DNA from 3 places in the Enterobacter sp. MGH 24 genome. Region 3 is predicted to be linked to each of the others. Evidence: predicted binding sites of a transcription regulator. Region 3 holds the regulator's gene; each other region holds the start of a gene.
What was found. The regulator Fur, encoded in region 3, represses iron uptake genes when iron is present. The targets are predictions, from matches to a motif close to ATAATAATGAGAACNACTATCAA.
Positions count from the first base shown of each region.

Region 1 (10,484 bases), 650 kb from region 3:
CGCTAATGCTGGCGCGGGTAATCACTTTGCCGCGACGCGAACGTACCCAGACCAGCTGACCCTCCTTGATACCCAGCTTTTCCGCATCGGCAGGGTGAATTTGCACCCGACCCGGCTCGTCGGCCAGGCTCTGCAGCGCGGCGCAGTTCCCGGTCATCGAGCGGCAGGAGTAGTGCCCAACCTCGCGTACCGTACAGAGCACCAGCGGAAAATCCGCATCCGGAGTTTCCGCCGGTGCGCGCCACGGTGCGGCGAAGAGCTGTCCCTTACCGGTTGGGGTGTCGAACTGATTGTCTTTGTACAGGTACGGCGTTCCCGGGTGGTCCAGCGTCGGGCACGGCCACTGCACGTGGCCCATCTCACCCATTTTTTCATACGTTACGCCGTAGAAGAGCGGGCACAGTTCGCGCATCTCATCCCAGATCTGCTGGTTGGAGTCATAATGCATCGGGTAGCCCATCTCGGTGGCGAGCAGGCTGATAATCTCCCAGTCGCGCTTCACGTTGCCGCTGGCCTCAATGGCTTTGCCAAAACGCTGGAAACCGCGATCGGCACAGGTAAAGACGCCGCCGTGCTCACCCCAGGAGGTGGCAGGCAGCAGAACGTCCGCCACTTCTGCCGTTTTGGTCATAAAGATGTCCTGAACCACGACAAAATCGAGCGCCTCAAAACCGCTGCGCACCAGGCCGAGGTCGGCCTCTGTCTGAAGCGGATCTTCCCCCATGATGTAGTAGGCCTTGACTTTGCCTTCCAGCGCCAGATGAGGCACCTCGGTAATGCGCGTCCCGACCCGATCGTCCATGTGTTTGACGTCAATCCCCCAGGCATCGGCGAACTTCTGCCTGACTGCCGGATCGGTCACATCCTGATAGCCGGGGAACATATTCGGCAGAACGCCCATATCGCAGGCGCCCTGGACGTTATTTTGACCGCGCACGGGCCCGACGCCAACGGCGGGTCGGCCCAGGTTACCTGTCAGCAGCGCCAGGCTGGAAAGCCCTTTGACCACATCCACAGCCTGACCAAACTGGGTCACGCCCATTCCCCACATCACGGTGGCAGTAGGGGCCGCCGCGAAGGTGCGCATTGCCTGACGAACGTCGCGGGCGGGAATGCCGGTAAGATGCTCGACCTTCTCCGGCGCATAATCTTTCACCGTCTGGCGGTAGGCCTCAAGCCCCTCCGTAAAGCGCGCCACGTAGCTTTTGTCGTAGAGCTCCTCTTCCAGCAGCACGTAGCCAAAGGCGTTCACCAGCGCCATGTTACTGCCGTTTTTCAGCTGCAGATGCTGGTCTGCGATGCGCGCCGTTTCAATGCGCCGCGGATCGCAGACGATAATTTTTGCGCCGTTTTCACGCGCTTTCAGCACGCGCCGGGCAACGATAGGGTGGGAGTCCGCGCAGTTATAGCCAAATACCAGCAGGCATTTTGAGTTTTCAATATCGTTGATAGAGTTACTCATTGCGCCGTTTCCAAGCGTTTCCTGTAAACCGGCCACGGAAGGGCCATGGCAGACGCGCGCGCAGCAGTCCACGTTGTTGGTGTTCAGCACCGCGCGGGCAAACTTTTGCATCACATAGTTTGTTTCATTGCCGGTTCCACGGGAGGAGCCGGTTGTCATGATTGAGCGCGGCCCGTGCTGCGCTTTAATGCTGCTTAGCCGGTGGGCGGTGTAGCGGATAGCCTCTTCCCAGGTAACGGGGGTGAACGCCTCGCCTTTGTGGTAGCGGATCATCGGCTGAGTCAGGCGCGGGGTGAGCAGTCGGGTATCGTTGAGGAAGTCCCAGCCGTAAAAGCCTTTCAGACACAGGGTGCCCTGGTTTGTGACGCCTTCTGCGCCTTCGGCACGGATGATACGGTTATTTTCAACGACAAGGTTTAGTTTACAGCCTGCACCGCAGTAGGGGCAGACGCTGGCGATCTTTTTCATCAATAACAGACCTGTTAAGAAATGAAGCAAAGTTGACTGGACAACCCAGTCCCGTAAGCAGAGGTAAGCAGGAACCGTGCCAGGTTGGCTTTGCCAGTTTTACAGGGTGTTACGCGGGAAAGGCGCGTGTCATCGTCAGACTGTTCGTCAGTTTTGACGATGACACGTTAGGAGGCGTTGAGCGCAGGAGCTTACAGATCGTCCATCGTGTAACCCACCACGATTTCCAGAGTCTTACGAATCACATCCGCCTGAACCACATCGTGGGTGGCTTCCAGCGTCTGAATGAGCCAGAGGATGATCGCCTTATTAGACAGATGACCTTCAGAGGCCAGAACACAGCGTACTGCAGTAGAAAAAACAGCGGACTCTTCAGCAAAACGATCGCCTGCGTGACGGAAATACTCCGACAGCGCACTGTCTAAAAAAGCAGAATGGTATTCGGGTTGAAGCTGAATATTTTGTCTCATTTGTTCTCACCGTAGCTGTTAAATTGCAGTCAATGTATTTTTTTGGGGTCGGACGGTTTTCCACTTCCAAATAACGGCACTACATTGTCTCTGTTATCGTTGAGAGGTCCCTCTCTGTTTGTTCGTCCTTGCGCGGTTCTGCGACGTGTAAAGGCGATGCTGTTTGAGCCGATGTCGGCAATCACCACCGCAAGTGTCTCCCGCCGCCGGGGATCCTTTTCATGTTCTTTCATGCTCCGCAGACGCTGCAGCAATCCTTCGGTTGTCACTGGCCCCCGCTCTTTCAGAAGAGAGAGAACGGCTTCACCGATAAGCTGGTCGATCAGTCGATCTGCGTCACTGCTATTCATCACGTTATCGTTCGAAGAGCAGACCAAGCAGCATGTGGTAATGCTCTTCCTCTTCCGGCCCCTCGGCCTTTTCGAGGCGGCTGAGCAGTTTGGTACAGAGCGATTTGCGATTAAGGTTTCGCCCGTCGCTGAGGATTTCGACAACCACCTGGCCCAGCGTCTCCTGTTGAGTAGGAAGCGCGGCCTTTTCGAAGTACTGTGCGATCGCTGCTGCGGAATCTGTGGCGTAACCTTTCTGCTGCATGTTTCGCTCCTGTAAAATTTTGTAATCACTAACGTTACAATTAAGGTATACATAATTTCCAAATCTGTACACTTAAAATGTACAGATTTTTAATGTTTTTTCGATATATTTTATAAATTACTTTAATTTCATATTGTTATGGTTGTTTAGTGAGACGGTAATGTTACAGGATATATTGTACAAAAAGGTCTGGCGCTGGTAAGTTGTACAGCACGGAAAAAAGTATCATTAACTGCCATAAACGGTTGAGATGTAAATTATTTGTCAGGCAATTAATGTGCTATAAAAGATCCTTATCCACCTTTTTTGTGGTCAAAACCCTAACCCCAGGAATCGCATGCTCACAACCATCATTTACCGCAGTCATATCTGCGAGGACGTTCCAGTGAAGGCGCTGGAAACAATGGTCGCTGCAGCAAATAGTAAAAATCGGCAATCCAACGTCACGGGGATCCTGCTTTTCAACGGCACACATTTTTTCCAGCTGCTTGAAGGGCCAGTGGAACACGTTTCTGCCATCTATGAGCAGATTTGCAGCGACCCGCGCCACCATAACGTGGTGGAGCTGATGCGCGATCACGGGCCTGTCCGACGCTTTGGCAACGCGGGCATGGAGCTTTTTGATTTGCGCCACTTCGACAGGGACGAAGTGCTGCAACAGGTGCTCAACAGGGGGACGACACGCTATCAGCTGACGTATAACGACCGTCCGCTGCAGTTTTTCCGCACCTTTGTCGAGGCCACGGAAAAAGCGAACTATTTTGAACTGCCGCCTGCGGATTCCTGGGAATTCGTTCGCGAGGAAACGCGTTTGTCTGCACAGCCCGAGGTGGTCGCGAAAGGGGCGGATTGCAGCTTTGCGTTCCAGCCGATAGTCGATCCGTTTATGCAGCAGGTCGTCTCCTGGGAGGCGCTTCTCCGCACGCCTGACGGCGGTGCGCCGGGAGATTACTTTGCCAATCTGCCGCGTGACGAGGTGTATGCCTCTGATTTACAGAGCAAGCAGGTGGCACTCTCCATGGCCAGCGCGCTGGGGCTACAGGATCAGACGTTGTCACTTAACCTGCTGCCCATGACGCTCGTCAACATTCCCAACGCCGTGGATTTCCTGCTCACCGCGATTGAAGCAAATGGGTTTGTACCCGAGCAAATCGTCGTGGAGTTCACTGAGAGCGAAGCCATTTCCCGTTTTGATGAATTCACGGATTCAGTGAGGCAGTTAAAAAGCGCGGGCATCAGCGTGACGATCGATCACTTTGGCGCCGGTTTTGCCGGGCTGCAGCTGCTGGCTCAGTTCCAGCCGGACAGAATTAAGATTAATCGCGATCTGGTCGCGAACGTGCATAAAAGTGGCCCCCGGCAGGCCATTATTCAGGCGATTATCAAATGCTGCTCCTCGCTTGAGATTCAGTTCTGCGCGGTGGGGGTAGAGAAGGCTGAAGAGTGGATGTGGCTGGAGTCCGCGGGGATTTCCCAGTTCCAGGGGCATCTTTTCGCCAGCCCGCGACATGGCGGTATTCCCGCGATTGCGTGGCCGGAGAAAAAGTTCGACTTCTGATGAAGTTGTACACAATTTGGTAGACTTCACTGTACGGGCGGCAAATTTTATACAACAATGTATTAACAGGTGGACGGAAAAGAAGCCCATTCACGCGTTCAAAATGCGGTCTTAGTTATACAAATGGTGTGTACAATCTGATAAGGTTGGTGTAGTTAGGTATGGAAGTTCTGAGCGTGAGGGAGTTAATGGCCTATTACAGTATCGGCGAAGTGGCCGAACGATGCGGTATCAACCCCGTTACGCTGCGTGCCTGGCAGCGCCGTTATGGATTGTTGAAGCCGCAGCGAAGCGAAGGGGGTCATCGTCAGTTTGACGATGAAGATATCCTGCGTATCGAAGAGATCAAGCGCCTGATGAAGAGCGGCGTCTCGGTCGGAAAAGTCAAAGCCTTGCTGGAAAACAAGGAAGTATTGACTCAGGGTAACTGGGTCTCGTTCCAGGAAGAGATGATGACCGTTCTGCGTTACGCCAGCCCGGCAAAGCTGCGCGCCAAAATCAGTGAATTCCGCCGCGATCACGCGATAGACGCGCTGATTGACAGCATTATCTCTCCTGTCCGTCAGCGAATGAATCAGGATCAAAACACCGTGCGTCACATGGCGAGCCTGTTTGACGGCGTACTGATCGAGTTCGCTATTGCAAGCCTAGCGGAGTCCCGCAAAAAAGCCGGTAAAGACGCGCTCCTGATTGGCTGGGAATGCGATGACCGCACCCACCTGTGGCTCGAAGCCGCGCGCTTATCGCAGAAAGGCTGGCACATTGACGTCCTGGCGGAACCTATTGATTCGCCGCGTCCTGAACTCTTCCCGGGGCAAAAAATCTTCGTCTGGACGGGGAAATCCCCAACGCCTCGCCAGCAGGAACAGCTCGACCACTGGCGTGAACAGGGTTTTGCTGTCTCATTTCATCACTGATCGTCAGAGGCCTTCAGGGCCTTTTTTTGTTTTTGTCATTTTCTGAGCAAAAGCTATCTCAAAAATAGGCATTTCCGATGCATATTTTACTTTTCTCCTCTCCGTCATAAATGCCGCGACGAAATGCATTATTTATCAATGCATTGAACAAATACATCCATCCTGACTACATCCTGGCATAGGGTCTATGCTTAATAAAAGTAGGCAAAAAGGGCGGTTTAGCCGAATGCCCCTGCTGACAGAGGGTTGAAGTGATAATCGTTATCACTAACATGGTGTTATGCCCTGATGGCTTATCAGATGAGGTGGACCTATGGAACTGCATTCAGAAACCTTTAATCCTGCCGATTTTGCCTGGCGCGGCTTAACGCTCACGCCAGCGGCGGCGGCACATATTCACGAGGTGGTGGCGAAAAAGCCCGAAATCCTCGGCGTGCGTTTGGGCGTCAAACAGACCGGTTGCGCGGGTTTTGGCTACGTGCTCGATACCGTCACCGAACCCGAGAAAGATGACCTGGTGTTCGAGACGGACGGCGCGAAACTGTACGTCGCGCTGCAGGCCATGCCGTTTATTGACGGCACCGAAGTGGACTACGTCCGCGAAGGCTTAAACCAGTTATTCAAATTTCATAACCCGAAAGCCCAGAATGAATGCGGCTGCGGCGAAAGCTTTGGGGTATAGGCGGTACTATGTCTCGTAATACTGAAGCAACGAGTGAAGTAAATACCTGGGGCGGTGGGCACCTCAACTATAAAGAGGGGTTCTTCACCCAGCTGCAGACCGACGAGCTGGCGAAAGGCATCAACGAAGATGTCGTGCGGGCGATCTCGGCGAAACGTAACGAGCCGGAGTGGATGCTGGAGTTCCGCCTGAGCGCCTTCCGCGCCTGGCTGGAGATGGAAGAGCCGCACTGGCTGAAAGCGCATTATGACAAGCTGAACTATCAGGATTACAGCTACTATTCTGCCCCGTCCTGCGGCAGCTGTGACGACACCTGCGCCTCGCAGCCCGGCGCGGTGCAGCAAACCGGCGCGGAGAACAGCTTCCTCAGCAAAGAGGTGGAAGAAGCCTTTAACCAGCTGGGCGTGCCCGTGCGTGAGGGCAAAGAGGTGGCGGTGGACGCCATTTTCGACTCCGTCTCGGTGGCGACCACCTACCGCGAGAAGCTGGCAGAGCAGGGGATCATTTTCTGCTCCTTCGGCGAAGCGATTCACGATCACCCGGAACTGGTGAAAAAGTACATTGGGACCGTGGTGCCCTCTAACGACAACTTCTTTGCGGCGCTCAACGCGGCGGTAGCCTCTGACGGCACCTTTATCTATGTGCCGAAAGGCGTGCGCTGTCCGATGGAGCTTTCGACCTATTTCCGCATCAATGCCGAAAAAACCGGTCAGTTCGAGCGCACGATACTGGTCGCGGATGAAGGCAGCTACGTCAGCTATATCGAAGGGTGCTCCGCCCCGGTTCGCGACAGCTATCAGCTACACGCGGCGGTGGTGGAGGTCATCATCCACAAAGACGCCGAGGTGAAATACTCCACGGTGCAAAACTGGTTCCCGGGCGACGGCAATACCGGCGGTATCCTGAACTTCGTCACCAAGCGCGCGCTGTGCGAAGGCGAAAACAGCAAGATGTCGTGGACCCAGTCAGAAACCGGCTCTGCCATCACCTGGAAATACCCGAGCTGCATTCTGCGCGGGGATAACTCCATCGGCGAGTTTTACTCGGTAGCGCTGACCAGCGGGCATCAGCAGGCCGATACCGGCACCAAGATGATCCATATCGGTAAAAACACCAAATCCACCATCATCTCGAAAGGGATTTCCGCCGGGCATAGCCAGAACAGCTATCGCGGGCTGGTGAAAATCATGCCGACGGCCACCAATGCGCGTAACTTCACCCAGTGTGACTCGATGCTGATCGGTGCCGACTGCGGGGCGCATACCTTCCCGTACGTCGAGTGCCGTAACAACACGGCCCAGCTGGAGCACGAGGCGACGACGTCGCGGATTGGGGAAGATCAGCTCTTCTACTGCCTGCAGCGCGGGATCAGCGAAGAAGACGCCATCTCGATGATCGTCAACGGCTTCTGTAAGGACGTGTTCTCTGAACTGCCGCTGGAATTTGCCGTTGAAGCCCAGAAACTCCTCGCCATTAGTCTTGAACACAGCGTCGGTTAAGGAAAGCACATGTTAAGCATTAAAGATTTACAGGTTAGCGTAGAAGACAAAGCCATCCTGCGTGGCCTCAATTTTGACGTCAAACCGGGTGAAGTCCACGCCATCATGGGGCCGAACGGTTCCGGGAAAAGTACGCTTTCTGCGACGCTGGCGGGGCGCGAAGATTATGAGGTGACCAACGGCTCGGTCGAGTTTAACGGCAAAAACCTGCTGGAGATGTCGCCGGAAGACCGCGCGGGAGAGGGCATCTTTATGGCCTTCCAGTACCCGGTCGAAATTCCGGGCGTCAGCAACCAGTTCTTCCTGCAGACGGCGCTGAATGCGGTGCGTAAGTATCGCGGCCTGGAGGCGCTGGACCGCTTCGACTTCCAGGACCTGATGGAAGAGAAGATCAAGCTGCTGAAAATGCCGGAGGATCTGCTGACCCGTTCGGTGAACGTTGGCTTCTCCGGCGGCGAGAAAAAGCGTAACGACATTCTGCAGATGGCGGTGCTGGAGCCCGAGCTGTGCATTCTGGATGAGACCGACTCCGGTCTGGATATCGACGCCCTGAAGATTGTCGCTGACGGCGTGAACTCCCTGCGCGACGGCAAGCGTTCGTTCATCATCGTCACTCACTACCAGCGCATTCTGGACTACATCAAGCCGGATTACGTTCACGTGCTTTACCAGGGACGTATTGTGAAATCCGGTGATTTCACGCTGGTTAAACAACTGGAGGAGCAGGGTTATGGCTGGCTTACCGAACAGCAGTAATGCACTCCAGCAGTGGCACAGGCTGTTTGAAGCCCAGGGCGGCACGCGCTCTGAGCAGGCGCAGCAGCATCTGCAGCAGATGCTGCGTCTCGGCTTGCCGACGCGTAAGCATGAGAACTGGAAGTACACCCCACTTGATGGCCTGCTGAACGCCGAGTTTGTGACCCGTCTGGCGGATCTCACGCCTGCGCAGCGTGATGCGCTGGCAGTGCGCGTGGATGCCGTGCGCATGGTGTTCGTCGACGGTGAGTTCCGTCCGGAACTGAGCGATGCTCTCCAGGCGAGCGGATTTGAGGTTGAGATAAACGACGAACGCCCGCCCCTGAGCGCCCCGGTTCAGCCTGAGGTGTTCCTGCACCTGACCGAGAGCCTGGCCCGCGGCGTGACGCACATCCGCGTGAAGCGTAACCAGCGTCCGGCCAAACCGCTGCTGCTGATGCACATCACCCAGGGGCTGGACGGCGACGAAATCAACACCGCGCACTATCGTCATCATCTTGAGCTGGCGGAGGGGGCGGAGGCCACGGTAATCGAACATTACGTCAGCCTCAACGACACCCGCCACTTTACCGGGTCGCGTCTGACAATGAACGTAGCCGCTAACGCGCAGCTTCACCATATCAAGCTGGCGTTTGAAAATGCGCAGAGCCACCACTTTGCCCATAACGATATCGTGCTGGGTCAGGATGCCGCAGCGTACAGCCATAGCTTCCTGCTCGGCGGGGCGGTGCTGCGCCACAACACCAGCACGCAGCTTAACGGTGAAAACACTACGCTGCGCATCAACAGCCTGGCGATGCCGGTTAAATCAGAGGTGTGCGACACGCGCACCTGGCTGGAGCACAACAGGGGCTACTGCAACAGCCGCCAGCTGCATAAAACCATCGTCAGCGACAGAGGCCGCGCGGTGTTTAACGGGCTGATTAACGTGGCCCAGCACGCCATTAAAACCGACGGGCAAATGACCAACAACAATCTGCTGTTAGGGCGCCTGGCGGAGGTGGACACCAAACCGCAGCTGGAGATCTACGCCGACGACGTGAAGTGCAGCCACGGTGCGACGGTCGGGCGGATCGACGACGAGCAGATGTTCTACCTGCGTTCCCGCGGTATCGACCAGCAGGCGGCGCAGAAAATGATTATCTATGCGTTTGCCGCCGAACTGACGGAAGCGCTGCACGATGGTCAGTTAAAACAGCAGGTGCTGGCGCGTATCGGTCAGCGTCTGCCTGGAGGCGAAGCATGAGTTTTCCCGTCGAGAAAGTACGGGCAGATTTCCCGGTTCTGACCCGTGAAGTGAACGGTCTGCCTCTGGCCTATCTGGACAGCGCGGCCAGCGCGCAGAAGCCGAATCAGGTGGTGGATGCGGAAGCCGAGTTTTATCGCCACGGCTACGCCGCCGTGCATCGCGGTATTCATACCCTGAGCGCCGAGGCGACCCAGCGTATGGAAAACGTGCGTACGCAACTGGCCGCTTTCCTCAATGCACGTTCGCCTGAAGAGCTGGTCTTCGTGCGCGGAACCACCGAAGGGATCAACCTTGTCGCTAACAGCTGGGGCAACGCGCAGGTCCACGCTGGGGATAACATCATCATCACCCAGATGGAGCACCACGCCAATATCGTGCCGTGGCAGATGCTCTGCGAGCGCGTTGGCGCGCAGCTGCGGGTGATCCCGCTGAATGCTGACGGGACGCTGCAGCTCGAGCAGCTTGACGCATTGCTCGACGATAAAACGCGGCTGGTGGCGGTCACCCAGGTCTCCAACGTGCTGGGGACGGAAAACCCGGTGGCAGAGATTGTCGAAAAGGCCCATCAGGCGGGCGCGAAGGTGCTGATTGACGGCGCTCAGGCGGTGATGCACCACGCGGTTGACGTCCAGGCGCTGGACTGCGATTTCTACGTGTTCTCGGGACACAAGCTCTACGGGCCGACGGGGATTGGCGTGCTGTATGTGAAAGAAGACATCCTGCAGGCGATGCCGCCGTGGGAAGGGGGCGGGTCGATGATCGCCACCGTAAGCCTGACGGAAGGCACCACCTACGCGCGCGCGCCGTGGCGTTTTGAGGCGGGTACGCC
Region 1 covers NZ_KI535657.1:3,390,096-3,400,579, forward strand. The annotation lists gene fdhF (formate dehydrogenase subunit alpha) at 1-1,930, opposite strand, end outside; gene L370_RS06000 (biofilm/acid-resistance regulator YmgB/AriR) at 2,122-2,400, opposite strand; gene L370_RS0122080 (hypothetical protein) at 2,430-2,750, opposite strand; gene ycgZ (regulatory protein YcgZ) at 2,755-2,994, opposite strand; gene L370_RS05990 (diguanylate phosphodiesterase) at 3,332-4,552, shown strand; gene L370_RS05985 (MerR family transcriptional regulator) at 4,741-5,469, shown strand; gene sufA (Fe-S cluster assembly scaffold SufA) at 5,783-6,151, shown strand; gene sufB (Fe-S cluster assembly protein SufB) at 6,160-7,650, shown strand; gene sufC (Fe-S cluster assembly ATPase SufC) at 7,660-8,406, shown strand; gene sufD (Fe-S cluster assembly protein SufD) at 8,381-9,652, shown strand; gene sufS (cysteine desulfurase SufS) at 9,649-10,484, shown strand, end outside.
Region 1: the regulator Fur is predicted to act here: its motif matches at 5,721-5,743, upstream of sufA (Fe-S cluster assembly scaffold SufA).

Region 2 (10,484 bases), 2.7 Mb from region 3:
ATCATTAAAATTGACGGCTGCTTTGTTAAAGACATTTGTACCGACGATATGGATGCGATGATCGTCCAGTCGATGTGTAATCTGGCGAAGACAAAATCGCTGTGCGTTGTAGCGGAATACGTCGAAACACCGGCACAGCGGGAGATGCTGCTTCGCTTTGGCGTGGATTACCTGCAGGGCTACCTGATAGGTAAACCGAAACCGCTGGAAGAGTTGCGGGCATAAAAAAACCGGGAGCCAGGCTCCCGGTTTTTTGTTTAAGGATAAACGTTACAGGACCAGTGCCGCGATGGAAGCAGACAGGACGCTTACCAGCGTAGAGCCGTAAACCAGCTTCAGGCCAAAGCGAGAAACCACGTTACCCTGTTCTTCGTTCAGACCTTTAATCGCCCCTGCGATAATCCCGATAGATGAGAAGTTCGCGAAGGAGACCAGGAACACGGACAGAATGCCTTCCGCGCGCGGAGAAAGCGTGCTGGCAATTTTCTGCAGATCCATCATCGCAACGAATTCGTTAGAAACCAGTTTGGTTGCCATGATACTCCCTACCTGCAGCGCTTCGTGAGCCGGAACACCCATCACCCATGCAACCGGGTAGAAGATGTAGCCCAGAATCCCCTGGAAGGAGATACCCAGCACTGCGGCGAACAGGGCGTTCAGCGCAGAAATCAGCGCAATGAAGCCGATCAGCATGGCGGCAACGATAATTGCCACTTTGAAACCGGCCAGAATGTATTCACCCAGCATTTCGAAGAAGCTCTGGCCTTCGTGCAGGTTAGACATCTGGATGTTCTCTTCGCTGGCGTCAACGCGGTATGGGTTGATCAGCGACAGAACGATAAAGGTGCTGAACATGTTCAGAACCAGCGCCGCAACAACATACTTTGGCTCCAGCATGGTCATATACGCGCCCACGATAGACATGGAAACGGTAGACATTGCAGTTGCCGCCATGGTGTACATGCGGTTGCGGGACATTTTGCCGAGAATATCTTTATACGCGATGAAGTTCTCAGACTGACCGAGGATCAGGGAACTGACGGCGTTAAAGGATTCCAGCTTGCCCATGCCGTTCACTTTGGATAACAGGAAGCCAATTCCACGAATAACGAACGGCAGAACGCGGATGTGCTGCAGAATACCGATCAGCGCGGAGATGAAGACGATTGGGCACAGAACCTTCAGGAAGAAGAACGCCAGACCTTCGTCGTTCATTTTACCAAAGACAAAGTTGGTCCCTTCGTTGGCGAATCCGAGCAGTTTTTCGAACATTTCGGAGAAGCCTTTCACGAAGCCGAGGCCTACGTTGGAGTTCAGGAAGAACCACGCAAGTAAAACTTCAATGACCAGCAGTTGGACAACATAACGGATACGAATTTTTTTGCGGTCTGTGCTGACCAGCAATGCAAGTGCAGTAACGACAACAAGTGCCAGGACAAAATGAAGGACGCGGTCCATATTTGCTCCAAATATGAGGCAGGTTTAATTTTCGTGCACATTCTATGTAACAAGCGAAAAGAAAACGAGATCGAGGACACACTATAGTTACATCCTGTGACGAGTCTCAAAAATAGTGATCCACAATACATTTTTGTTATGTTAGGTAAATGAGTGAAAAGTTAAGTTTGTGTGCTAGTCTTCACAAAAGCGCGCGCGATTTCAGTTTCTGTTCGATCGCCCCACTTACCCGCCCGTCTATCGTTCAAAGCTATCAGAGAAATCACTGTAAACTTCACAAATGATCTTGATAATCATTCTCATTTTGATAGCATTAAACATAGCAAAGGCTATATTTCAGAGGCAGAAATGACAAACAGTCGCGTAGAGGGTAGCAGTGGCAGAGCCGCGCGCAAGTTGCGGTTCGCATTAATGGGACCTGCGTTCATCGCTGCCATTGGCTATATCGATCCAGGTAACTTTGCGACCAATATTCAGGCCGGGGCCAGCTTCGGCTATAAGCTGCTGTGGGTGGTCGTCTGGGCTAACCTGATGGCGATGCTGATTCAGATGCTCTCCGCAAAGCTTGGGATTGCAACGGGTAAAAACCTGGCGGAGCAAATTCGCGACCATTATCCGCGTCCTGCCGTCTGGCTCTACTGGGTCCAGGCGGAAATCATCGCCATGGCCACTGACCTCGCTGAATTTATCGGCGCGGCGATCGGCTTTAAGCTGATTCTGGGCGTGTCGCTGTTGCAGGGTGCGGTACTGACCGGGATTGCCACTTTCCTGATCCTGATGCTGCAGCGTCGGGGACAAAAGCCGCTGGAGAAGGTCATCGGCGGTCTGCTGCTGTTTGTCGCGGCGGCCTATATCGTCGAGCTGATTTTCTCACAGCCGAATCTGGCGCAGCTTGGTAAAGGTATGGTGATCCCAAGCCTGCCAACCTCGGAAGCGGTGTTCCTGGCCGCCGGGGTATTGGGGGCGACCATCATGCCGCATGTGATTTACCTTCACTCCTCGTTGACTCAGCATCTCCACGGTGGGACGCGTAAAGAGCGTTACTCCGCCACCAAATGGGACGTGGCGATCGCCATGACCATCGCGGGGTTTGTTAATCTGGCGATGATGGCCACCGCTGCCGCCGCTTTCCATTTTAACGGTCATACCGGTATTGCCGATCTCGACCAGGCCTATCTCACGCTGGAGCCATTACTGAGCCATGCTGCGGCCACGATATTTGGTCTCAGCCTGGTGGCCGCAGGTCTGTCTTCTACGGTGGTAGGCACGCTGGCAGGGCAGGTGGTGATGCAGGGATTTGTTCGGTTCCACATTCCGCTGTGGGTTCGTCGCGCTGTAACCATGCTCCCGTCATTTATCGTGATTCTGATGGGGCTCGACCCAACGCGAATTCTGGTCATGAGCCAGGTGCTGCTGAGTTTTGGTATCGCGCTGGCGCTGGTGCCGCTGCTGATCTTTACCAGCAACAAAACCCTGATGGGCGAACTGGTCAACTCAACGCTGGTGAAACGGACCGGGTGGGCCATCGTGGTGGTAGTGGTGGCGCTGAACCTGTGGCTGCTAATTGGCACAGCGTTGGGGCTCTAACAAAAAAAGGAGCCGCAGGGGCTCCTTTTTTATTAGTGATGGTGGCCGTGGCCATGACCTTTGCCGTGGCCCCAGCCGCCGCGACGGTCGTCACGATCGTTCCAGCCTTCGCGGTAGCCGCGCTCATACGCGTTGTCTTTATACCAGCCGCGGTGTCTGCCGTTATCATGTTTCCACCAGCGGTCTCCGCGCCACTCATAGTGACGGTTCCAGTAGTCACGGTCGCGCCAGTAGCCACCGTCCCAGTATCTGCCGTAGTCGTCACGATCGCCAATTTGTAATTTTACTGATGGCAACAGGGTGATTTCGCCCGCAGTGGCGATCAGCGGGGCTGAAGCCAGTAATACCGCTGCAAGAATCAGTGACCTGAACATACTCTTTCTCCTTCACGATCGGGGCCCTTGTGGGGCCTGTTAACGCAATATTACGAGTTGGTAAAGGCTCGTTTCATCGCCTCAACTCCGAATTCCTGGGTGAGAGCACTTTTTGCTAAAAGTGATTTTATTTTGAGCTGCTCAGAATCCCTTCTATACGGGCCAGTTCCTCCGCAGTGAAATGGCGGTTTTGCAGCATGCCCACGGCGTCATCAATCTGCGCCGCTTTACTTGCCCCAATCAGCACTGACGTCACATTCTCATGGCGTAATACCCAAGCCAGCGCCATCTGAGAAAGCTTCTGGCCGCGACTTTCTGCCAGGGCATTCAGCTTTCTTACCTTCTCCAGCTTCTCTTCGGTGATCTGGTCAGGGTTAAGGAACTGACTGCCGCTTGCGGCGCGGGAGTCTGCCGGAATGCCGTTCAGATAGCGGTTGGTCAACTGCCCGCCAGCCAGCGGCGAGAAGGGAATACAGCCAACCCCCTTTTCCTGCAACACGTCCAACAGTCCCGCTTCCGGCGCACGTTCAAACATGGAGTATTTCGGCTGGTGGATCAGGCAGGGCGTACCGAGGTCATTAAGGATATCTATCGCCTTGCGGGCCAGCTCTGCAGGATAGTTGGATAACCCGACATACAGGGCTTTTCCCTGGCGTACCACATGGTCAAGCGCTTTCATGGTTTCCAGCAGCGGCGTTTGTTGGTCGGGACGGTGATGATAGAAGATATCCACATACTCCAGCCCCATGCGCTTCAGGCTTTGATCGAGGCTTGCCAGCAGATATTTGCGAGACCCCCAATCGCCGTAGGGACCCTCCCACATGGTATAGCCCGCTTTGGTGGAGATGATGAGCTCGTCGCGCCAGGGCAGGAAATCCTCCTGCAAAATACGGCCGAAATTACGCTCGGCCGCCCCCGGAGGGGGACCATAGTTATTGGCAAGGTCGAAATGCGTAATACCCAGGTCGAACGCGCGCTGTAAAAGTTGACGGCTGTTTTCGATAAGTGTGGTGTCGCCAAAATTATGCCATAGCCCAAGCGAGATGGCGGACAGCCTGAGCCCGCTTTGGCCGCAACGGCGATATTCCATTGTCTGGTAACGATTTTTGTCCGGCTGATAACCCATTCTTGTGACCTCAGGCGCTGAAGAAAAAAGTCAGTGTATGCGTTTACATTAACGTGAAAAAAAGCAGCATAGCGCAGCCTTTTTTGTAAAGCATTCTTTCCATGTCCTACTTATCGCCAATTCTGGACAGCCATCACGCTTATTTAATACTCAAGGTGAGGTCAACATTAGAAGGATACCTGTTTATGCGTACCCCATACTGCGTCGCCGATTACCTGCTGGACCGTCTTACAGATTGTGGAGCCGATCATCTGTTTGGCGTACCGGGCGACTATAACCTGCAGTTTCTCGACCATGTGATAGACAGCCCGGATATCTGCTGGGTGGGCTGTGCCAACGAGTTAAACGCCTCTTATGCCGCGGACGGATATGCCCGATGTAAGGGCTTCGCCGCGCTGCTGACGACATTTGGCGTAGGGGAGTTAAGTGCCATGAACGGCATTGCGGGCAGCTATGCCGAGCACGTTCCGGTACTGCATATTGTGGGCGCGCCGGGTACGGCGTCACAGCAAAGAGGGGAGTTGCTGCACCATACGCTGGGCGATGGTGAGTTTCGTCATTTTTACCATATGAGCGAGCCGATCACTGTCGCACAGGCGATCCTGACCGAACAAAATGCCTGCTATGAGATTGACCGGGTGTTAACTACCATGCTCCGGGAACGTCGCCCCGGCTATCTGATGTTGCCTGCCGACGTAGCTAAAAAGGCCGCTACACCGCCTGTAAACGCTCTCACTCTCAGGCACGCGCATGCCGATAGCGCCTGCCTGAAAGCGTTCCGGGATGCCGCAGAGAATAGGCTCGCCATGAGCAAGCGTACTGCGCTGCTGGCCGATTTCCTTGTGCTGCGCCACGGCCTGAAGCATGCCCTACAGAAATGGGTCAAAGACGTGCCGATGGCACACGCCACCATGCTGATGGGCAAAGGCATATTTGACGAGCGTCACGCCGGTTTTTACGGCACGTACAGCGGTTCGGCGAGCGCCGGTGCGGTAAAAGAGGCGATTGAAGGGGCAGACACGGTGCTGTGCATCGGCACGCGATTTACCGATACCCTGACCGCTGGCTTCACGCATCAGCTAACCCCGTCACAAACAATTGAAGTTCAGCCTCATGCCTCACGCGTAGGTGACGTCTGGTTTACCGGTATCCCCATGCTTCAGGCAATCGAAACGCTGGTGGAGCTGTGTAAACAGCACGTGCACAATACGCCGGTACTATCGTCTCAAAGCGCAATGGCCTATCCGCAGCCGGATGGCTCGCTGACGCAGGAGAATTTCTGGAAAACGTTGCAGACGTTTATCCGCCCGGGGGACATCATTCTTGCGGATCAGGGGACCTCGGCCTTCGGTGCGATCGACCTTCGTCTTCCGGCTGACGTGAATTTTATCGTCCAGCCGCTGTGGGGATCGATTGGCTACACCCTGGCGGCAGCATTTGGCGCGCAAACTGCGTGTCCGAACCGGCGCGTGATTGTGCTGACGGGGGATGGCGCGGCGCAGCTCACCATACAGGAGCTTGGCTCGATGCTGCGGGATAAACAACACCCCATCATTCTGGTCCTTAACAACGAAGGGTACACGGTGGAAAGGGCGATCCACGGGCCGGAGCAGCGGTACAACGACATTGCGCTATGGAACTGGACGCAAATTCCGCAGGCCCTGAGCCTTGATCCTCAGGCTCAGAGCTGGCGAGTCAGTGAAGCGGAGCAGCTGGCGGACGTACTGGAAAAAGTCGCGCACCACGAGCGTCTCTCGCTGATTGAGGTGATGCTGCCGAAAGCCGATATCCCACCGCTGCTGGGCGCGCTTACCAAAGCGCTGGAAGCGCGCAATAACGCCTGATTACTTGTCATTTCGCCAGGCCATCATCATCGGTTTGCCCGCCAGCAGGAGCCAGGCGGGCAACATCACGATACAGAGCAGGGGGAAAAGCGTTGAATCGGGTACTACCACCGCCGCCATAAACAGGCTGAGCCACGCGTCGCGCGTGACCACCAGAACCAGCCCCAGAATAGAGCAGGAGACGGTAATGGCCGCCGGCACCGCATCGACATGTTCGTGCAGCATCAGCCCCAGCGCTACGCCAACAAAGACCGCCGGGAAGATTCGCCCACCGCGGAAACCGCAGGCTGCAGCCACCACCAGCTCGGCCAGCTTAATCACGGCAAACAGCAGATAGTCGGAGACGCTGAACACCTGGCTGAAGGCCAGCTGCTGCATCTCGTCCAGACCTTTGAACAATGTCACCGTCCCGCCGATTGCCCCTAAAATACCGAGGATCAAACCGCCGGCCCCCAGAATTAACACCGGGTGTTTCAGTTTATGCATCAGCCGGTGCAGGCGCGGAAGACACCATACCGCGACCATTCCCAGCGCGATGGCGATGGCGACAACGATGGCGCCGCTGAAAATATCGGCTATCTGCATCTGGCCGTAGTGGGGAAGGGAGAGTGAAAAATGGGGATGGAAAAACAGGCTGGTCGTCAACGCCCCGGCGGCTGCGGCCATCAGCGGCGCAAAGAGCTTGTCCCACAGCGGAACGTCGTTATTGCTGCTGAGCGTCTGTGAAAAGATCAGTGCGGCAGCGACGGGCGTGCCGAAAAGCGCCCCGATGGTGCCTGCGGAGGCAAGGATGGTCCAGTCCAGTGCGCCGACGCGGGGCAAAATGCGTGAACCGAGAAAAACCGCCAGACCAATATTCACCGCCATAATCGGATGCTCAGGCCCCAGGCTGACGCCGCCGGCCAGACCGATAATCAACGCGATAATCAGCCCCGGCAGTGCAGAAGGGGAAACCGGGGCGCCAATCAGCGGTTCCTGCGCCGGGTCTGGTCCAGCATGGCCGGGACTGAAACGGATCACCAGGCCCACCGCAATACCGGTCAACGTCAGCATTACAACGATCCAGGCAGGAGAATCAGCGGTGGCCCCCAGTTTTGCCGGAAGTGCTGTCCATAATATTGTTTGCAGCACCGACGCGACTTTCATCACGACAATGAGCACCAGGCTTGAGGCCACGCCAATGATTAACGCCGGAATGGCCAGTAACAGCATGGTTCTGGCTCGCGGGTGGAGCATGATGATTTCCTTGTACAAAACGGTATTACGTTACTTTGCACATTAAGCTTTATGGCAATAGTGCAAAAGGTGCTGAAACGGTAAAGTTATTCTGTGACGAAGATCGATAATCCATGGGCATTCACCTTATGGCCGTTGTTGTTATCACGCCTTGAATTTACAGTGTCCCAAAGATTTATTCTGACTTTAGCGGAGCAGTAGAAGAATGACAAAGTATGCTTTGGTAGGGGATGTGGGCGGCACGAACGCGCGCCTCGCATTATGCGATGTAAGTAGCGGTGAGATTTCCCGGGCGAAAACCTACTCAGGGCTGGATTATCCAAGCCTTGAGGCCGTTGTCCGCGTCTATCTGGACGAGCATCAGGTAAGCGTTGAAGACGGCTGCATCGCAATTGCCTGCCCGATAACCGGCGACTGGGTCGCAATGACCAACCATACCTGGGCATTCTCCATCGCAGAGATGAAAAAAAACCTCGGTTTTTCGCATCTTGAAATCATCAATGACTTCACTGCAGTCTCCATGGCGATCCCGATGCTGAAGCCAGAGCATCTGATCCAGTTTGGCGGCGCTGAACCGGTCGAAGGCAAGCCGATTGCGGTTTACGGGGCCGGTACCGGTCTGGGCGTGTCGCATCTGGTGCATGTTGCTCAGCGCTGGGTGAGCCTGCCGGGTGAGGGCGGCCACGTGGACTTTGCGCCAAACAGCGAAGAAGAGGGCATCATCCTTGAAGAGTTACGCGCTGAGATCGGCCACGTCTCCGCCGAGCGCGTCCTTTCAGGCCCGGGGCTGGTGAACCTGTACCGGGCGATTGTGAAATCTGACGGCCGTCTGCCGGAAAACCTGCAGCCGAAAGACGTCACCGAACGTGCGCTGGCGGACAGCTGCATTGACTGCCGTCGTGCCCTGTCGCTGTTCTGCGTGATCATGGGGCGTTTTGGCGGCAACCTGGCGCTGACGCTGGGCACCTTCGGTGGGGTCTATATTGCGGGCGGGATCGTACCGCGCTTCCTCGACTTCTTTAAAGCCTCGGGCTTCCGCGGCGGGTTTGAAGATAAAGGGCGTTTCAGAAGCTACGTGCAGGACATTCCTGTTTATCTGATCGTGCATGATAACCCTGGCCTGCTGGGTTCGGGGGCCCATCTGCGTCAGGTTCTTGGTCAAATCCTCTGACGGATAGCCCTCTCCGGCGGGAGAGGGCTTTTTCTTTACAGGTGCATCAGCTGGCGGAACTCTTTCACCTTGCTGCGGCTCACCGGCACCTGAAAATCCAGATCCTTCAGACGCAAAATGTAGGTGTTGTTAAACCAGGGTTCGATCTCGCGGATCTTGTTTAAATTCACGCAGAACGAACGATGGCAGCGGAAAAAGTGTGCCGTTGGCAGCTTGCTGCAAAACTCGGTGATGTTCATCGCCATCACGTACGATTCCCGCCGCGTATAGACAAACGTCATCTTTTCATGGGCTTCGGCATAGTAGATATCATTGACCGGCGTCACGATGATGCGCTCGTCTTTGACCAGATTAATGGTGTCGTTTTCCCGTACCGCTGGGGTGGCGCTAGCGGGGGCGGTCTGCTGCTGCCATGCGGCTTCCAGCTTTTGCAGCATGCTGACAATCCTGGACTCCTGATAAGGCTTAAGAATATAGTCAAACGCCTCCAGCTCGAAGGCCTCTACGGCGTGCTCTTTCCAGGCGGTGACGAAAACGATAAACGGCTTATGGGCAAACTGATTGATGTTTTGCGCCAGCAATACGCCATCCAGCGACGGGATATTGATATCCAGGAAAATGGCGTCGACCCGGTTATGCTGCAAAAACTTCAGCACGTCCAGACCATCATCAAACGTACCCACAATCTCCATCTGGCTGTGGGTTTTAATAAGCCAGGTGAGCTCCTGCTGAGCCAGGAATTCATCTTCTACGATGATAACTTTCATGGGCTACTCCACCAGGGGCAACAGTGATGTCGTCGTATGCGCGAGCGCGCGCGCATTCGGGACGTAAAAAGAAATTTCGGTGCCAGGCTCAAGGCGGTGAATATGCAGCCCGTCGCCGTAAAGCAGCTTGACCCGGTGGTGCACGTTCAGCAGGCCGATTTTATTCCCGGGCATCTCGTTAGACTCCACGCGTTCAATAACTTTTGGATCAATCCCGTGGCCGGTATCGCGCACGGCAATACGCACGCGGTTGCCGCTTTCTGTAACGCCGATCGTGACCACGCCTTTGCCTTTACAGGGCTGAATACCGTGAACAATCGCGTTTTCGACCAGCGGCTGGATAAGCAGGCTCGGGATCACACAGTTGACCTCTTCATCAATATCGTAAATGACCGTGAGCTTGTCGCCAAAGCGCGCCTGCTCAATCGCGATGTAATCCTTGATCTGATACAGCTCTTTTTTGATGTCGATCTGCTCGTCATCCTTCAGCTCGATGTTGTAGCGCAGATAGCGCGACAGGTTGAAAATCAGCTGGCGCGCGGTGTCCGGATTCAGACGTATGGAAGAGGAGATAGCGTTCAGCGCGTTAAACAGGAAATGGGGATTGATTTTGCTCTGCAATGCGCGCAGCTCTGCCTTATTTGCCATTTCACGCAGCTGTTCCGCCCGCGAAACCTCAAGCTGGGTGGAGATAATCTGCGACAGGCCAATCGCCATCTCCTGCAGGGAGGAGGTGATCTGATGCGCGTGACAGTAATAAATTTTCAGCGTGCCCGTCACGACGCCTTTCTCCCACAGCGGGATCACCAGCATCGAGTGGATTTCCGGCGTTCGGTGGGCTTCATCATTGTTTTTAATAATGATTTTACCGTAGTTAATCGCCTGTCTGGTGGTCGGACTAATGGTGTCATCGTTGTCGCG
Region 2 covers NZ_KI535657.1:14,689-25,172, reverse strand. The annotation lists gene L370_RS21580 (sensor domain-containing phosphodiesterase) at 1-225, shown strand, start outside; gene L370_RS21585 (NupC/NupG family nucleoside CNT transporter) at 271-1,458, opposite strand; gene L370_RS21590 (Nramp family divalent metal transporter) at 1,807-3,045, shown strand; gene L370_RS21595 (DUF2502 domain-containing protein) at 3,078-3,419, opposite strand; gene mgrA (L-glyceraldehyde 3-phosphate reductase) at 3,547-4,545, opposite strand; gene ipdC (indolepyruvate decarboxylase) at 4,731-6,389, shown strand; gene L370_RS21610 (ion channel protein) at 6,390-7,625, opposite strand; gene glk (glucokinase) at 7,831-8,796, shown strand; gene L370_RS21620 (LytR/AlgR family response regulator transcription factor) at 8,832-9,563, opposite strand; gene L370_RS21625 (sensor histidine kinase) at 9,567-10,484, opposite strand, start outside.
Region 2: the regulator Fur is predicted to act here: its motif matches at 1,745-1,767, upstream of L370_RS21590 (Nramp family divalent metal transporter).

Region 3 (10,484 bases):
GCCTGCTGATCGACTTCTTTGATCAGACCGCGCTCAATGAGCTGGCGGGTAATTTTTGTCACGCTGGCGGGAGCAAGCTGGCTTTGTTCGGCTATCTGAATTCGCGAGATGGGTCCGTGCTGGTCAATCAGGCGGTACACCGCCGCACTGTTAAGTTGTTTAACGAGATCGACATTACCGATTTGAGCTTGTCCGCCAGGTGTCATACTTTTACTTACTCAGTGACGACCTCGTTACCATTAACGATGGTCTTAATAATTTTATAATCGTGTGTGAATGCCGTCAGGTTTGCAACCATACCTGGTGCAATTCCGCCGAGCTGTTTATCCACGCCCATTGCGCGAGCCGGATAAAGGGTGGCCATACGCAGGACTTCATCAAGCGCAATCCCGCAATGTTCAACCAGGTTACGCACCCCTTCAATCATGGTCAAAGAGGAACCGCTCAGCGTACCGTTTTCATCCACACACAGTCCATTGCGGTAGTATATTGTTTTACCGGCAAAAATGAACTGCTCAATATTTGCACCTGCCGGTGCGGTGGCATCCGTCACCAGACAAAGCTTGTCACCTTTCAGCCGCTTAGCGTTGCGAATATTGGTGTAATCGACGTGTAAGCCGTCAGCAATAATGCCGCAGTAAACGTCTGGCTCATCCAGAATCGCCCCGACCAGGCCCGGCTCACGCCCCGTGATATACGGCATGGCGTTGTAAAGGTGCGTTGCGAAGGTAATGCCCGCGCGGAAACCGGCTTTCGCTTCTTTAAGCGTGGCGTTTGAGTGGCCTGCTGAAACGATAATCCCGGCGCCAGCCAGTTTGCTGATGACATCCGTTCCCGCTATTTCAGGCGCCAGCGTCACTTTGGTGATCACATCGGCGTTCGCGCACATGTAATCAACCAGCTCCGCATCAGGCTTACGCACATAATTCGGGTTATGCGTGCCTTTCTTGACCATATTCAGCCATGGTCCTTCAAGGTGCAGACCCAGCGCCTGATTAGGGTGTTTGGCCAGGTATTCGCGCATCACGCGGATACCCTGTTTCATGAGGTCATCACTGCTGGTGATGAGCGTTGGCAGATAGCTGGTGCAGCCCGATTTCTCGTTGGCTTTCTGCATGATCTCCAGCGTTTCGACCGTCACCGCATCGGCGGTATCATTGAATTGCACACCGCCGCAGCCGTTGAGCTGTACGTCGATGAAACCGGGGGAGATTACTGCTCCATTGAGTGAGCGCTGTTCAATCTCCGGCGGCAGCTCTGCCAGCGGGCAAACACGTTCAATCAGGCCATTAGCGATAACAATCGCATGGTCATCCAGAATTTCATGGCCGGTAAAAATCCGACCGTGGGTTAAAGCGTACATAACGACCCCCGGTTAAAAAAAGCGGCCGCCTCTTGATAAAGAGGCGGTTATTCAATTACAGACCTTTGATGTTCTCAGCTTCTAACTCGTTGAAGTATTTCAGCGTTTTGACCTTCAGCTCCATCGTGGACGGCTCGTCGCAGACGATGACGGATTTAGGATGCAGCTGCAGGCAGCTGATGGTCCACATATGGTTAACGTTGCCTTCAACGGCAGCCTGGAGCGCCTGCGCTTTCACGCCGCCCAGCACCAGAATCATCACTTCTTCGGCATCCAGCAGGGTGCCTACGCCTACGGTCAGGGCGTATTTTGGAACCTGGTTAACGTCACCGTCAAAGAAACGGGAGTTTGCCACGCGCGTGTCATGGGTCAGCGTTTTAATACGGGTACGGGAAGCCAGAGATGACGCCGGTTCGTTAAACGCGATATGACCATCATTCCCTACACCCCCCATGAACAGGTGGATTTTACCGTAGGAACGGATTTTTTCTTCATACTGACGGCATTCTGCGTCAATATCCGGCGCGTTTCCATTCAGCAGGTTAATATTTTCTGCGGGGATATCAACGTGATCAAAGAAATTGCGGTGCATAAAGCTATGGTAGCTCTCCGGGTGGTCTTTCGGTAAGCCAACGTATTCATCCATATTGAAGGTCACAACATGTTTGAAGCTAACCTGGCCTGCTTTATGCATCTCAACCAGCGCCTTGTAGGCGGTCAGCGGCGTGCCGCCGGTCGGAAGGCCAAGAACGAAAGGACGATCGGCGGTCGGCTTGAACGCGTTAATGCGGTTTACGATATGGCGAGCGGCCCATTTACCGACTTGTTCAGCAGTTGCCAGGGGAATCAGTCTCATTGTTCACCTCAAAGTTTAAGTAGAAGAGTGGGCGGATGGCTTCGGAACCTGATACTAAAGCGTAACCTGGAAACTTTCAGGCCGGATCAATCCGTCTTGATTTTTTGAATGATAAAATAAGTTTTCGCTGTTAGCCAGTGTAAGGGAGGGCTGAATACGATATTTGGTGACAAAAATCACAAAAAATAGGTGTTTAATTTGCGATACGAATTAATTTTTCACACACTCAGACTGCCAGTGAATTATCAACGGTATCTATCGTTCGTGACACAATAAAAACATAATTTATGCGCGAGCCTGAAAAAAGGGTCTCGTAGGGGGAATAGGATGAATATTTTAGGTTTTTTCCAGCGCCTCGGTAGGGCTTTGCAGCTCCCTATCGCCGTGCTACCGGTTGCAGCGCTGCTGCTGCGATTCGGGCAACCCGATCTTCTTAACGTACCGTTTATTGCCCAGGCTGGCGGTGCCATTTTTGACAACCTGGCGCTGATCTTCGCCATCGGTGTTGCTTCAAGCTGGTCAAAAGACAGCGCGGGTGCTGCCGCGCTGGCAGGGGCAGTCGGTTATTTCATCCTGACGAAAGCGATGGTAACGATTAACCCCGAAATCAACATGGGCGTGCTGGCAGGTATCATTACCGGTCTGGTCGGTGGTGCTGTGTACAACCGCTGGGCAAACATTAAGCTGCCAGACTTCCTGAGTTTCTTTGGCGGCAAACGTTTCGTGCCGATCGCGACGGGCTTCTTCTGTCTGGTTCTGGCCGCTATCTTTGGCTACGTCTGGCCACCGGTGCAGCATGCGATCCATGCGGGCGGCGAGTGGATCGTTTCTGCGGGTGCAGTTGGCTCGGGTATCTTTGGTTTTATCAACCGTCTGCTGATCCCAACCGGTCTGCATCAGGTGCTGAACACTATCGCATGGTTCCAGATTGGTGAGTTCACCAATGCTGCGGGTACCGTATTCCATGGCGATATTAACCGCTTCTACGCGGGTGACGGCACCGCAGGCATGTTCATGTCTGGCTTCTTCCCAATCATGATGTTTGGTCTGCCGGGCGCTGCGCTGGCAATGTACCTGGCTGCGCCAAAAGCGCGTCGCCCAATGGTTGGCGGCATGCTGCTGTCCGTTGCGATTACCGCATTCCTGACTGGTGTAACCGAGCCGCTGGAATTCTTGTTCATGTTCCTGGCTCCGGTACTGTACCTCATGCATGCGGTACTTACCGGTATCAGCCTGTTTGTGGCAACCCTGCTGGGTATCCATGCTGGCTTCTCCTTCTCTGCAGGCGCGATCGACTACGTGCTGATGTACAACCTGCCGGCGGCAAGCAAGAACGTCTGGATGCTGGTGGTAATGGGTCTGGTCTTCTTCGTCATCTACTTCGTCCTGTTCACTGCGGTTATTCGTATGTTTAACCTCAAAACGCCGGGCCGCGAAGATACCAACGACGAAGTAGTAACCAGCGAAGCCAACAGCAATACCGAGGAGGGGTTGACCCAGCTGGCGACAAACTATATCGCTGCCGTCGGAGGGACTGACAACCTGAAAGCCATTGATGCCTGTATCACCCGTCTGCGTCTGACGGTGGGTGACTCTGCACGCGTAAGCGACGCGATGTGTAAACGCCTTGGCGCATCGGGTGTCGTTAAACTGAACAAACAAACTATCCAGGTTATCGTGGGTGCCAAAGCGGAATCCATCGGTGACGAAATGAAGAAAGTGGTTGCGCGTGGCCCGGTAGCGGCGGCATCAGTCGACAGCGCGCCTGCGAGCACGGTTGCCCCGGTAGCAAAGCCGCAGGCCGTGCCTAACGCCGTGACGGTAGCCTCTTTGGTCTCTCCGGTAACGGGTGATGTAGTTGACCTTGAGCAGGTGCCCGATGAAGCCTTCGCCAGCAAAGCGGTCGGTGACGGTGTGGCGGTGAAACCAACGGAAAAAACCGTTGTGTCTCCGGCAGCCGGTACCATCGTGAAAATCTTCAATACCAACCACGCGTTCTGCCTCGAAACCGAAAATGGTGCGGAGATCGTTGTCCATATGGGTATCGATACCGTTGCGCTGAACGGCCAGGGCTTTACTCGCCTGGTGGAAGAGGGGGCTGAAGTGGTGGCCGGGCAGCCGATTCTGGAAATGGATCTGGACTTCCTGAACGCCAACGCGCGCTCCATGATAAGTCCGGTCGTTTGCAGCAACATTGATGACTTCAGTGGCCTGGTCATTCAGGCGAAAGGTCAGGTTGTCGCGGGTCAAACGCCGCTGTACGAGATTAAAGGCAAGTAATCGCTCCTGAGTAGAGTCATGCCTTAAGCGGCGGGGGATATCCTCCGCCGCTTTTTTTTGCAGCAAATGCCCCCATTATTTTCATCAGAGACGTATTTTCCGTAACTAAGGGTTGTCACTACGTCCGGCTTATAAGATCATACGCCGTTATACGTTGTTTACGCTTTGAGGAATCCACGATGAGTGAGGCAGAAGCCCGCCCGAGTAACTTTATTCGTCAGATCATCGATGAAGATCTGGCCAGTGGTAAGCACACCACAATTCATACCCGCTTCCCGCCGGAGCCGAACGGCTACCTGCATATCGGGCATGCGAAGTCCATTTGCCTGAACTTTGGCATTGCGCAAGACTACCAGGGACAGTGCAACCTGCGTTTCGATGATACCAACCCAGTAAAAGAAGACATCGAATACGTTGAGTCCATCAAGAATGATGTGCAATGGCTGGGCTTCAACTGGTCTGGCGATATCTGCTACTCCTCTGACTATTTCGATCAGCTGTACGCCTACGCGGTTGAACTGATCAATAAAGGTCTGGCGTATGTTGATGAACTGTCTGCAGATGAAATCCGTGAATATCGCGGTACGCTGACCGCGCCGGGAAAAAACAGCCCGTTCCGCGATCGCAGCGTGGAAGAGAACCTGGCGCTGTTTGAAAAAATGCGTGCCGGCGGCTTCGAAGAAGGCAAAGCGTGCCTGCGTGCCAAAATCGACATGGCGTCTCCGTTCATCGTGATGCGCGATCCGGTGCTGTACCGCATCAAGTTCGCAGAACACCACCAGACCGGCAACAAGTGGTGCATCTACCCGATGTACGACTTCACCCACTGCATCAGCGATGCGCTGGAAGGTATTACTCACTCCCTGTGTACGCTGGAATTCCAGGACAACCGTCGTCTGTACGACTGGGTACTGGATAACATCACCATTCCTGTGCATCCGCGCCAGTACGAGTTCTCTCGTCTGAATCTGGAATACACCGTGATGTCCAAGCGTAAGCTGAACCTGCTGGTGACCGACAAGCACGTTGAAGGCTGGGATGACCCGCGTATGCCTACCATTTCTGGTTTGCGCCGTCGTGGTTACACTGCCGCCTCTATTCGTGAGTTCTGCAAGCGCATCGGCGTGACCAAGCAGGACAACACCATTGAGATGGCTTCCCTGGAGTCCTGCATTCGCGAAGATCTCAACGAAAACGCCCCACGCGCGATGGCGGTGATCGACCCGGTGAAACTGGTTATCGAAAACTATCCGCAGGGTGAAAGCGAGCTGGTTGCCATGCCTAACCATCCGAACAAACCGGAAATGGGAAGCCGTGACGTGCCGTTCAGCGGTGATATCTGGATTGACCGCGCTGACTTCCGCGAAGAAGCCAACAAGCAGTACAAGCGTCTGGTGCTGGGTAAAGAAGTGCGTCTGCGTAATGCCTACGTCATCAAAGCCGAGCGCGTAGAGAAAGATGCAGAAGGGAATATCACTACCATCTTCTGTTCTTACGACGCCGAGACCCTGAGCAAAGATCCGGCAGACGGCCGCAAGGTGAAAGGCGTTATTCACTGGGTGAGCGCATCCCACGCGCTGCCGGTAGAAATTCGTCTGTACGATCGTCTGTTCAGCGTGCCTAACCCAGGAGCTGCGGAAGACTTCCTGGCGACCATCAACCCGGAATCTCTGGTGATCAAGCAGGGTTATGCGGAGCCTTCTCTGAAAGCCGCTGAAGCGGGCAAAGCGTTCCAGTTCGAACGTGAAGGTTACTTCTGCCTGGACAGCCGTTACAGCACGGCGGAAAAACCGGTATTTAACCGTACCGTAGGTCTGCGTGATACCTGGACAAAGATCGGCGAATAATATTGCTGCTCTGGTCAATGAGAGACAAACGCCGCATTATGCGGCGTTTTTTTATTTAACGATCAGGGTATTAAGCAAGGGCCTAAAGCGACATCATGAAAATATCAGGTCAATGAGGTGCTACTTATTTTTTAAAAAAAAGTTTGTGTCATTACGAAAATCAAAAAGGTGATAAAAAAGGAAAGAGAACTCACGTCTATCCACTGAAATACCTGATAATTCCCCGTCATTCCTCGCCTTCCTGTAAATGTTACAAATCACTACCAATTATGTGCACTTCGTCATAATCCTGACTTTTGTCCGCTAAAAAGCATTGATAATTCGCGTCGCGAAAAATAACCTAAAGACGGTAGTTAATTCGAGGGTATTTAAAACTACCCCTGACCATTTGGTCTTTTTTATTTACGCCGTTTCAGGCGTTTTAATTCGTCAAAGAGGAATAATCTATGCGTACGTTCAGTGGCAAACGTAGTGCGCTGGCGCTGGCTATTGCCGGTGTGACAGCAATGTCGGGCCTGGTGGTGACACCAGAGGCGAAAGCCGCGGGCTTCATCGACGATTCTACCCTCACGGGCGGTATCTATTACTGGCAGCGTGAACGTGACCGTAAAGACGTCACTGAAGACAAATATAAAACCAACCTTTCTCATTCCACCTGGAACGCCAACCTGGACTTCCAGTCAGGCTATGCCGCAGATATGTTCGGTTTGGATATTGCTGCGTTCACCGCGATTGAAATGGCGGAAAACGGCGACAGCGGCCATCCGAACGAAATTGCCTTCTCCTCCAGCAACAAAGCGTATAAAGAAGACTGGTCCGGGGATAAGAGCGGTATCAGCCTTTACAAAGCCGCCGCGAAATTTAAATACGGTCCGGTATGGGCGCGCGGTGGTTATATTCAGCCAACTGGCCAGACCCTGTTAGCGCCGCACTGGAGCTTTATGCCGGGTACCTATCAGGGTGCGGAAGCCGGGGCTAACTTTGACTACGGTGATGCGGGTGCGTTGAGCTTCTCCTATATGTGGACCAACGAGTACAAAGCGCCGTGGCACATCGAGATGGACAAGTTCTACCAGAATGATAAAAAAACCAAAGTCGATTATCTGCACTCGCTGGGCGCGAAGTACGACTTCAAAAACGATCTGGTGCTTGAAGCGGCATTCGGTCAGGCACAAGGCTATATCGATCAGTACTTTGCCAAGGCCAGCTATAAATTCGATGTCGCGGGTAGCCCGCTGAGCACCAGCTACCAGTTCTACGGTACGCGCGATAAAGTCAGTAACGGCGGCGTCAATGACATTTATGACGGCACCGCGTGGCTGCAGGCGTTAACTTTCGGCTACAAGGTCGGTCAGGTTGATTTACGTCTGGAGGGCACATGGGTGAAGGCGGAAGGGCAGCAGGGCTACTTCCTGCAGCGTATGACCCCGACCTATGCCTCCTCCAACGGTCGTCTTGATATCTGGTGGGATAACCGTTCCGACTTCAACGCCGACGGCGAGAAAGCGGTCTTCTTCGGCGCAATGTATGACCTGAAAAACTGGAACCTGCCTGGCTGGGCGGTGGGCGCATCTTACGCTTACGCCTGGGATGCAAAACCTGCCGATATGGCAACACCGGACGCCTACTACGATCCAAACTATCGCCTGAAAGAGTCTTCCTACAGCCTCGATGCTATCTATACCCTGCAGGATGGCCGTGCGAAAGGCACAATGTTCAAACTGCACTTCACTCAGTATGACAACCACTCCGATATCCCGAGCTACGCGGGCGGTTACGGAAACATCTTCCAGGATGAACGTGACGTGAAATTCATGGTTATCGCACCGTTCACCATCTTCTGATGAATTGTCCGGCGGGTTAGCGCCCGCCGGACCGGAGACTGTACATGATGAAAAAAATCGTAACTATCGCGCTGCTGGCGTCAGGTCTGGTGGCATGTGCTCAGACTCAGGCACCCAAAGAAGATTCCCGCCTGAAGGAGGCGTATAGCGCGTGCATCAATACCGCTGAAGGATCGCCAGAGAAGATTGAAGCCTGTCAGAGCGTATTGAATGTGCTGAAGAAAGAGAAAGCGCATGAGCAGTTTGCGACGCAGGAAAATGTCCGCGTGATGGATTACCAGGCCTGTATTCAGGCGCGTAAAACCGGTAACGATCAGGAAGTGGCGAAGCGTTGCGATAAGATCTGGAACGAGATACGCAACAACAATAAATAAGTTGCTTTACGCCCGGTGGCGCTGCGCTTACCGGGCCTACAAAGGTGTCATAGCCCGTAGGCCCGGTAAGCGCAGCGCCACCGGGCATTTTTTTGGCAAAAAAAAAGCCAACCTTGCGGCTGGCTCAGAGTATGAATACTGATTATTTCGCGTCGTGCGCGTGATCGTCTTCGCGGCAATCGCCTTCAGCGCAGTGACCATAAAGGTACAGGCTGTGGTTGGTCAGGCGGATGCCATGACGCGCCGCGATTTCACGCTGGCGTGATTCAATGGAATCATCGCTAAATTCAATGACCTTGCCGCAATCGAGGCAGATCAGGTGATCGTGGTGCTGCTGCTGGGTCAGTTCGAAAACAGATTTACCGCCTTCGAAATTATGACGGGTAACAATGCCCGCGTCATCAAACTGGTTCAGCACGCGATAGACGGTAGCCAGCCCAATCTCTTCACCCATGTCGATAAGACGTTTATAAAGGTCTTCCGCACTGACATGGTGATTGTCTGGACCCTGAAGCACTTCAAGGATTTTTAACCGAGGAAGCGTAACTTTCAGGCCAGCCTTCTTTAATGCGGTATTGTTGTCAGTCATGCGGAATCTGTCCTGTTGCTAAACGATTCACTTCTGTAGGAAGTGACAGAAAATGCACCTGGGATAATGTGTCTCATTATAGAACTGCCATGGCTAAATGAAAACTGCAAGTCTCAGGCAAAATATGCTTATAAAAATGGGGTATCACCAACAAACTTGCTCAATGGAAAACCACATTTTATCAGGGAGACATTGTACAGGTCTGGGCGAAAAAGTTAAAAGATTGTAGCGATTAATTTAATCGGTTTGACCTGGAGCACGGGCGCAGCCGCCGCTGCGCCGCGATAAAAATCAGGCGTTCAGAATATCGTCCAGGTGCAGTTCCTCACGGATCTGCTTAACCCACTTCTCAACGCGCTCGACAGTCAGTTCTGGCTGACGGTCTTCGTCGATGGCCAGACCCACGAAGTGATCGTCATCGGCCAGGCCTTTAGACGCTTCGAAGTGGTAACCGGCAGTTGGCCAGTGGCCGACGATCACTGCGCCATTCGGCTCAATGATGTCGCGGATAGTACCCAGCGCGTCACAGAAGTACTCAGCGTAGTCTTCCTGATCGCCGCAGCCAAACAGGGCCACCAGCTTACCGTTGAAGTCCACTTCTTCCAGGGTCGGGAAGAAATCATCCCAGTCGCACTGGGCTTCACCGTAGTACCAGGTAGGAATACCCAGCAGCAGAATGTCATAGCCTTCCAGATCTTCTTTGCTGCTCTTGGCGATGTCATGCACATCAGCAACGTCTTTACCGAGCTGTTTTTGAATGTTTTTTGCGATATTTTCGGTATTGCCGGTATCACTGCCAAAGAAAATGCCGATGATTGCCATGAGTAAAATAACCTCTTGAAACTTAATAGTATGGTGGCGCAATTCGGCCACGGATAAGGGCAATAATAGCAGAACTGGCAACCCTGCGGAAACAGCTATCGCGCAGGACTGCACTCTGTGCTACATGAAAAGGGCGATAAAGGGAATTTTCAGACTTATGCCTGGCTGCGTAACGTCTCAAGCTGGGCGATCAACATCTCTTCAATGAGTTCGCTGCGGCTGATATTTCGCGCGTCAGCCAGCTCGTTCAGTGCATCGACGGCGTCGGCGTTAAGCTTCAGTTCGACACGCTTAAGCCCACGATTTTTATCGCGTTTAAGCTGGTTGCGTTTATTGATACGCAGCTGTTCATCGCGCGAAAGCGGATTCGTCTTGGGTCGTCCCGGGCGACGCTCATTCGCGAACAGATCTAGTGTCGTACGGTCCGTTTGTTCTTTGGCCATGATTCTGAGACTTCGGGGGAAACACGCCGCCCTGCTAATGCCCGGGCGATAAGCGCGCCATCATAC
Region 3 covers NZ_KI535657.1:2,735,165-2,745,648, forward strand. The annotation lists gene L370_RS09010 (DNA-binding transcriptional regulator NagC) at 1-206, opposite strand, end outside; gene nagA (N-acetylglucosamine-6-phosphate deacetylase) at 215-1,363, opposite strand; gene nagB (glucosamine-6-phosphate deaminase) at 1,419-2,219, opposite strand; gene nagE (PTS N-acetyl glucosamine transporter subunit IIABC) at 2,547-4,499, shown strand; gene glnS (glutamine--tRNA ligase) at 4,679-6,346, shown strand; gene chiP (chitoporin ChiP) at 6,793-8,190, shown strand; gene chiQ (ChiQ/YbfN family lipoprotein) at 8,238-8,564, shown strand; gene fur (ferric iron uptake transcriptional regulator) at 8,707-9,153, opposite strand; gene fldA (flavodoxin FldA) at 9,445-9,975, opposite strand; gene ybfE (LexA regulated protein) at 10,131-10,418, opposite strand.